DNA from 2 places in the Arthrobacter sp. E70 genome. Region 1 is predicted to be linked to the other one. Evidence: riboswitches for the same ligand, from Rfam matches in the RefSeq annotation. Region 1 holds a riboswitch; the other holds the start of a gene.

The links. Region 1 has a riboswitch for cyclic di-AMP ahead of AC3IMC_RS02955 (LysM peptidoglycan-binding domain-containing protein). Riboswitches for the same ligand answer to the same signal wherever they lie in the genome.
Region 2: it holds a riboswitch for cyclic di-AMP, as region 1 does, so the genes downstream of both, AC3IMC_RS13385 (aggregation-promoting factor C-terminal-like domain-containing protein) here and AC3IMC_RS02955 (LysM peptidoglycan-binding domain-containing protein) in region 1, are expected to answer to the same signal.

What each region holds. Positions count from the first base shown of each region.
Region 1 is NZ_JBYQFR010000002.1:203,046-207,248, reverse strand. It holds gene AC3IMC_RS02960 (protein adenylyltransferase SelO) at 1-714, shown strand, start outside; gene AC3IMC_RS02955 (LysM peptidoglycan-binding domain-containing protein) at 772-1,614, opposite strand; cyclic di-AMP (ydaO/yuaA leader) riboswitch at 1,618-1,808, opposite strand; gene AC3IMC_RS02950 (TraR/DksA family transcriptional regulator) at 2,085-2,444, shown strand; gene AC3IMC_RS02945 (DNA alkylation repair protein) at 2,441-2,992, shown strand; gene AC3IMC_RS02940 (DUF1810 domain-containing protein) at 2,985-3,431, shown strand; gene AC3IMC_RS02935 (glucose 1-dehydrogenase) at 3,442-4,203, opposite strand, start outside.
Region 2 is NZ_JBYQFR010000009.1:129,984-134,186, reverse strand. It holds gene AC3IMC_RS13390 (glycosyltransferase family 39 protein) at 1-1,566, shown strand, start outside; cyclic di-AMP (ydaO/yuaA leader) riboswitch at 1,730-1,889, shown strand; gene AC3IMC_RS13385 (aggregation-promoting factor C-terminal-like domain-containing protein) at 1,895-2,599, shown strand; gene AC3IMC_RS13380 (glyoxalase superfamily protein) at 2,678-3,085, opposite strand; gene upp (uracil phosphoribosyltransferase) at 3,131-3,766, opposite strand; gene AC3IMC_RS13370 (phosphatase PAP2 family protein) at 3,779-4,203, opposite strand, start outside.

The sequences.
Region 1 (4,203 bases):
AATACGGACAACATGACCATCTCCGGAGAGACGATCGACTACGGCCCGTGCGCCTTCATGGACGCATTCAACCCGGGCGCCGTCTACAGCTCAATCGACGTCAGCGGACGCTACGCCTACGCCAACCAGCCCGTCCTTGCCGAATGGAATCTCGCCAGGCTCGCCGAGGCGATGCTGCCGCTGATCGACGAGGACCAGGAGAAGGCGGTAACGCCGGCGGTGGAGGCCCTGGGCGCATTCCGCGGGCAATACAGCGCCGCGTGGTCCGGCGGCATGAGGGCCAAGCTGGGCATCCCCGAGGCCGCGGCCGCCGATGAGGCTGCCTCGGCCGTGGTGGACGGGGCAATCGCCATCCTCAAGGACGGCCCCGTCGACTACACCCTGTTCTTCCGGAACCTCGGCAAGGCTGCCCGCGGCGACCTCCGGCCCGTCCGCGGCATGGTCCTTGACCTGCCGGCCTTCGATTCCTGGGTTGAGCGGTGGCAGGCCCTGGGCCCCGACCAGGAGCTGATGGACAGCGTGAACCCGGCCTATATTCCGCGCAACCACCTGGTGGAAGAAGCACTCGCGGCCGCCACCGGGGGAGACCTGGACCCCCTGCGCCGGCTGCTGGAAGCGGTCACTGAACCCTTCACCGAGCGGCCTGGGCTGGAACGCTACGCCGAGGGAGCGCCCGAAGACTTCGGGAGTTACATGACCTTCTGCGGGACCTGAACGCAGAAGGGCGGCGGCCGGAAATCCCGGCCGCCGCCCTTCTTCGACGCGCGGTGGTTAGGCCACGCGGACGGCGGAGTAGCCGCCGAGCCAGCTGATGGAGTGTACCTCGGTGGTGTAGCCGTTGACGCCGCCGCTGACCACCTGGCCGTTGCCGGCGTACACGCCCACGTGGCCGGAGGTGATGATCAGGTCACCGGGGGCCGGGCTGCCCACCACGCTGCCGTACTGGAAGAACTGGGTGGGGGCGAGGTCGCCCACCGACTTGCCCACGGAGCGCAGGGCCTTTTCCACCATGGCCGTGCAGTCCTGCTGGACACCCAGCTGGCCGTAGGCCGATGCGAGGATCGCGGCTCCCGTGCCGGTACCGGTGGAGGCCGGGGTGGCCGAAGCGTAGGACATGTTCATTCCGGTGTTCACCGGAGTGGACGCAGCTGCCGCCGTAACGGGTGCCGGGGCGGGAGCGGGTGCCGGGGCGGGTGCTGCCGCAACGTATCCTGCCTCGGGGATCTGGATCTGGTCACCCGGGTAGATGATTGAGGACAGTCCCAGTCCGTTGGCGGACAGGACGTCGTTCAGGCCGACACCGTAGGCTGACGCGATGGCGCCAAGGGTATCGCCGGAAACCACCGTGTGGACGGTGCCGGCAGCGGCGGCCGGCGCTGCCACCTGCGCGGCGGGCTCGGCGGTGGCCTCGACGTTAGTCGTGGTGCCCGGGGCGGTTACACCTGCGTGGGCCGGCGCACCGACCCCGAACGCAATGCCGGATGCTGCTGCCACTGCGAGCGCCGGGCGGCCCAGCGAGCGGGCCTGGGACTTCGCTGTCACGGCGAGGCCCTCGAGCACAATTGAGCGGGCCGGAGTCGCGCGGTGACGGGCTGCATTGGAAATTTTTGACACGGTTGATCGCCTCTCCCATGCCTGCGGGGTGAGCTGTCGGGTTCGGGCTGGAGATGCCCGGCCGAAAGCACCCCGCAACGGACGGAGGCGCTATTCGACTTAACCCCAAGGCCTCAAGAGGCCATGGAAATGTGGTTCCCCCGTCCCTGCCAGCTGGAAACGATCGAATCCCGGGTCAGCGGCAGGGCTCGGCAAGCTGATGGGAATGTCCCGTCTGGGAGGGACACCATTCGACCATAACCCGCTCTCGGGTCAATTGTCACATTTGGATAACATGCGAGGTTTTCCTCTCGCATTAAGCAATCGTTTTGATGCGCGACTTCGCCTGTTACTGCAACGTGTTCATGCATGCCTTGGTAACGCTTCCGCCACGGTCTCCTGCCAAGCCATGCAAGCACCCGGCAGGCTTCGGAACTATGCCCCTGATCGTGACCAAGATCAAGGTCCTGAGGGGGCGCTAGGCTTTCCCTATGCCAGACGTTGAACGGTTCCGGGTGCTGCTCGAGCAGGAGCGGGAGCGGAGGTCGGCTTTGCTGCCGGCGCTCCGGGCGGATATCGCGGCGGCGAATTCAGCGCGCCAGGACTCCAACGTCGACGACGAGCACGACCCCGAAGGTGCAACGATCGCCTTTGAACTCTCCCAGGCCGCAGCGCTCCTGAAGCAGAGTTCGGCGGGGCTTGACCAGGTGGAGGCCGCCCTGGCCCGGATCGGCGACGGTACTTACGGTATCTGCGCGGTGTGCGGGGAGCCCATCGCCGAGGGCCGGCTGGAAGCCCGGCCGTGGACCCCCTATTGCATCCGGCATGCGGCAACGGGGCGTGGGCAATGAGCGGCGCCACGGACACGGTGGCCGCGGCCGCGGAATTCATCGACAGGACCCTCCAGAATGAGGGTGCCTGGTACCGGGCGGACGACGTCGGCAGCCGGCTGGGCGGGGCCCTCGCCTCCTACGGCTCATCCGTCGGGGCGGTCCGCGGCACCGTGCGCGACGCCCTGCGAAAATTCAAGGCCCTTGACCACGACGGCACGGTCATGCTTGCTTCGGCGCTCTGGGGCCAGCCTAAACCCGGAGCCCGGCCAGTGTTTGAGCGGCGCCTGGCCGCCGTCGTGCTGCTGCAATCCAAAGTCCGCGGGCTCCGGCATTCGGACCTGACCCGCCTTGAAGGGTTCCTCCGCTCCGCGCTGGCCCAGGAGCTGGTGGAGCCGATGATCGCGGACGTCCTGGTGCCGCTGCTGGCGGGACTGGGGGAACGCGAACGGCAGCGCGCCGACGTTGTCCTGGCAAGATGGCGGGAAGATCCGCAGCTGCAAGCGGCCGCGGATGCCCTTGAGAAGGACCTGACCCTGAGAAACGCACCTGGGAGATCCAATGAATGAACCGTTTGACCTCGCCCGTTTCGTCACCGCCCAAAACCGCGGTGGAACCTATGAGCAGGCGCTGGGGGAGCTGCAGGTGGGCAACAAGACCGGCCACTGGATGTGGTTCGTCTTCCCGCAGATCGCCGGCCTGGGGCGCAGCGCCATGTCCCGCACCTACGCCATCGCATCCCTGGCTGAAGCACGCGCCTATCTGGACCACGACGTCCTCGGCCCCCGGCTGCTCGAATGCGCGCAGGCCCTGACCAACCACCCCGACCGGTCCGCCGAGGATATCCTGGGCGGCATCGACGCGCAGAAGCTGCGGTCCTCCATGACACTGTTTCTCCGGGCGGCGCCCGGAGAAACAGTGTTCAAGACCGTCCTGGCCCAGTTCTTCGACGGCCAGCCGGACGAGGCCACCGACGCGCTGCTTGCCGAACAGGAAGCCGCCGGATAAGCGGCAACGGCTACGGCGTGGGGCTGCCGCCGTTGACGTTGAGCGTTTCGCCCACCACGTAGCTGGACTCCGGCGACGCGAGGAAGACATACGCGGGTGCCAGTTCGGCGGGCTGCCCGGCCCGGCCCAGGGGAGTGGACTGGCCGAACTCGGGCAGTTCCTCCTTCGGCTGGCCGCTGCTCACCTGCAACGGGGTCCAGATGGGGCCCGGAGCCACCGCGTTCACCCGGATCCCCTTCGGTGCCAGCTGCTGCGCCAGCCCCTTCGTGAAGTTGTTGATGCTGGCCTTGGTGGTGGCGTAGTCCACCAGCGTGGGCGAGGGGTTGTACGCCTGGATCGAGGTGGTGTTGATAATGGTGGAGCCCGGCGGCATGTGCGGCACCGCAGCCTTGGTCAGCCAGAACATGGCGTAGACGTTGGTCTTCAGCGTGTGGTCGAACTGTTCATCCGTGATGTCCTGCAGGTCCTTCTGGGCCACCTGCTTGCCGGCGTTGTTGACCAGGATGTCCACCCCGCCCAGGACGGCAACGGCGGTGTCCACCAGGTCCGTGCAGGCCGCAGCGTCCTTGAGGTCGCCGGGGACCTTGATTGCCTTGCGACCTGCCGCCTCAATGATTCCGGCGATCCGTGACGCGTCTTCCTCTTCCTGCGGCAGGTAGGAGAGCACGACGTCGGCGCCTTCCCTTGCGAAGGCAATGGCGGTTGCCCCGCCGATGCCGGAGTCCGCGCCGGTCACGATGGCACGGCGGCCTTCCAGCCGCCCGGTGCCGCG
Region 2 (4,203 bases), on a different contig from region 1:
CTGACGCCCGTGGCAACGCTGATGTTCAAGTTCAACAACCCGGATGCCCTGCTCACCCTGTGCCTGGTGCTGGCGGCGTACTTCACCATCCGCGCCGTCGAGCGGGCGGGCTGGAAATGGCTCGCCGCGGCCGGTGCCGTGATCGGCCTGGCGTTCCTGACCAAGATGCTGCAGGGCTTCCTGGTTGTTCCGGCGCTGGGCCTCGCCTACCTCTGGGCGGCCCCCACCACACTCGGACGCCGGATGGTGCACCTGCTGGGCGCACTCGGCGGAATTGTCGTGGTGGCTGGCAGCTATGTGGCGCTTTTCCAGCTGACGCCGGCCTCGGCGCGGCCCTACATGGCCGGGTCCACCACCAACAGCTTCCTGGAACTCACGTTCGGCTACAACGGCCTGGCCCGCATCACCGGGTCGGGTGAAGGCATGCCCGGCGGCGGCGCGGGCTTAGGCGGAGGTGCGGGCTTAGGCGGAGGTGCGGGCGCGCCGGGAGGGACGGAGGGCTTCGGCGGCGGCAACACCGGATTCGGCGGCGCCGCCGGCCTTCTGCGGATGTTCGGGACCAGCTTCGGCGGCGAGGTGTCCTGGCTGCTGCCCGCCGCCCTGATCCTGCTGGCCGCGGGGCTATGGTTCACCCGACGCGAGGCCCGTACCTCCCTGAGCCGGGCATCCCTGATCCTGTGGGGCGGCTGGCTCCTGGTGACGGCGGGCGTCTTCAGCTTCATGAGCGGCATCGTCCACCCGTACTACTCCGTGGCCCTGGCCCCGGCGATCGCGGCCCTGGCGGGCATTGGAGCCATTGAACTATGGCGCGGGCGGGCGTACTGGCCCGCCCGGATCGTGCTGGCCGTCGCCGTGCTCTCCACGGCAATGTGGTCAGCGGTGCTGCTGGTCCGGGATGCGTCCTGGCTCCCGTGGCTGGGCATCACCGCCATTGTCCTCGGCGTCCTGGCGACGGCCGCGATCCTGCTCCGCGTTGACGGCATGGGGACTGCCGGCCGGTTCCGCCATGCCGGACCCGCCGCCGTCGTCGTGGTGTCCCTGCTGGCAGGAGGCCTCGGAACGGGCGCATGGACGCTGGCAACCGCTGCCACGGCGCACTCCGGTTCCATCCCGACGTCGGGCCCTGCCGGTGCTGCCGGCCTGGCCCGTTTCGGTGACCCCGCCGGCGGTGGTACCGCCCGCGGTGGTATGGCCGGCGGTGGTATGGCTGGCGGGCCCGGCGAAGGAACGCCGGACACCGCGCTGACCGCCCTCCTGTCCGCCACCACCACGAAGTGGTCCGCTATCGTCTCCGGCGCATCCCAGGCAGCAAACCTGGAACTGGCCTCCAACACGAGCGTGATCGCCTTGGGCGGCTGGAACGGCGGGGACCCCTACCCCACGCTCGCGCAGTTCCAGGACATGGTGGCCAAGGGTGAGATCAGCTACTTCATCGAAGGCGGGGCCCGTGGCATGGGCGGCGGCTTAGGCGGCCGGGGCGGCACCTCAGAGGTGGCCGCGTGGGTCCAAGCCAACTTCCAGTCCCGGACCGTGGGCAACTCCACGGTCTATGCGCTGACAAAGTAGCAGGCCCAGAGGCACCACGGATAAGGACGGCTGATAACGGCTGGCAACGCGACGCGCCATTCATCGTGACTTCCGTTACCTAAATGTGACTTAAGCGCAGGCTTCCTGTACCGTCGATTAAGTGCGGCCCGCGTTCGGACCGCAATCCCGGGTTGACGCCAAGCTCTGCCACTTCCCGGATTCCGCTTGAGCAACGGCAGAGGCGGGGGACCCACCGTCCCGGGCATTGACTGCCCTTGGGGTTAAGCAGCATGTGATCATTCCGTGCTGCCGGATGCCCTCATCCGAACCCGACAGCTAACTCCGCAGGTGTGAGAGGCGATCAACCATGTCCAAAAACACGGCAGAACCCTGCCTGCAGTCCAAGGCAAAACACCGGGCCAAGGCCCAGGCGGCCAAGAAGAGCACACTCGGCCGGCGGGCCGCCATCCTTGCGGCATCCTGCGCCGTGCTGGTTGGCGTAGGCGCCGCGGGCCAGGCGACCAGCAGCATCGTCCCGGTGTCGGCCACCGAGGCCCACTCTTCCACAGCCGCTTCCGACGCCCAAATGAGCATCGAGAAGAGCGAGATCCGGTCAAATCCGGCAGCAACCCCCGCTCCTGCGCCGATCAGCGTGGCACCCCAGGCGGCCGAACCGGCACCTGCCCCGGCCCCGTCCACTCCCCCCGTTGAGGCGGCACCCGCTCCGGCCCCCGCACCCGAGCCTGCTCCCGCCGTCGCGGTCAACGATCCTGCCGGCGCCCAGGCCTACGCGGCCAGCCAGCTGGCATCCTTTGGCTGGAGTGCTGACCAGATGCAGTGCCTGAAGACCCTGTGGACCAAGGAATCGGACTGGACCACCACCGCCACCAATGCCAGCAGCGGGGCCTACGGCATCGTGCAGTCCCTGCCGGCCGAAAAGATGGCAAGCGCCGGCGCGGACTACCTCACCAACTACCGCACCCAGATCAACTGGGGCCTGGACTACATCAAGAAGAGCTACGACTCTCCCTGTGGCGCCCTGAACTTCCACCTGGCCCACAACTGGTACTAGGAATCCCGCACCTGTGAGCAGGTGCGAAACCCGGCACCGGCAGCAGCCCGCATCCACGGATGCGGGCTGCTCTCCGCGTTAATCAGCCCGCGTTGATTCAGCTGCCGGCTGCCCCGCGTTCCGCCACGGGATGTACTGGACAGACCACTTGTTGCCGTCGGGATCGGAGAAGTACACGAAGTGGCCCCAGGGCAGCACTTCGATATCACTGACATCCACCCCGTTGTTCTGCAGGTGGTCGTGCGCTTCCTGGATGTCGTCAACCACCATCTGAAGGGTGGTTCCTGTGCCGGCAGGGGCGTCCAGAAGCCCCTCGCCCATGCAGATGGAGCAGGCAGAGCCGGGCGGCGTCAGCTGTACAAAGCGGATGTCGTCCGAGGGCCGCTCGTCATAGTCGGCGTTGAAGCCCACCTGGTTGACGTAGAAATCCTTGGCGCGGTCCACGTCGGACACGGGGACGTAGACAAGTTCAAGTTTCCAGTCCATCCGCACAGGCTAGCGGCGGGACCCTGTTTGGAAAAGGGTTGCAGCCTACCCGGCAATGCCGTAGAGGCGGTCCCCGGCGTCGCCGAGGCCGGGAACGATGTACGACTTGTCGTTGAGCTTCTCGTCGATGGATGCCAAGACAATGTGCACGTTGGCGCCCGACAGCTCTTCCTCCAGCCGGGCGAGGCCTTCGGGTGCCGCCAGCAGGCAGATGCAGGTGACATCGGACGCGCCACGCTTGAACAGGAACTTGATGGCCTCGCGCAGGGTTCCGCCGGTGGCCAGCATGGGGTCCAGGACGAAGACCTGCCGACCGGTCAGGTCCTCCGGAAGGCGCTCCGCATAGGTGATGATGTCCAGGGTTTCCTCATCCCGGGCCATTCCCAGGAAGCCCACCTCGGCGGTGGGAACCAGCTTGGTCATGCCCTCGAGCATCCCCAGGCCGGCCCGGAGGATGGGGACCACCAAAGGCGTGGGCTTCGTGAAGGCCGTGCCGACGGTGGTGCTGACGGGAGTCTGGATGGTGACGGGCTCGGTGCGGACCTCGCGGGTAGCCTCGTAGGCCAGCAGGGTGACCAGCTCCTCCGTCAACTGGCGGAAGACCGGTGACGGCGTGTTCTTGTCCCTCAGGACGGTGAGCTTGTGGGCAACCAGCGGGTGGTCAACAACGAGAGTGCGCATCCACCAAAACTATCACCCGCCGGTACTCTGCCCGGGGCCGGAAGTACCGCCGTCGTGCAGTTCCTGGGCCACCACGTCGCGGACCACGGGACGGTCGAACGACGGCGGCGCACCGGCATGCTCCCGGCGCCGGACCAAGTGGAACAGCCTGTGCGCCAGGATCACTATGGCCACCCAGGCGAACCCCAGGATCCAGCCGGCCATGACGTCGGTCAGCCAGTGGTGACCGAGGAACACCCGGCTCAGGCCCATGGCGATGATGAAGAGGGTCCCAGCAGTGATCGCCGTGACGCGGGTCCACATCACGTTGAACTGGAGGCAAATGAGGTAGACGATCAGGCTGATCACCACAGTGGTGTTCAGGGTATGGCCGCTGGGGAACGAGGGTGAATCCTCATACGGCGGCACTGCGTCGGCGTGGTCCGGCCGGGTGCGGC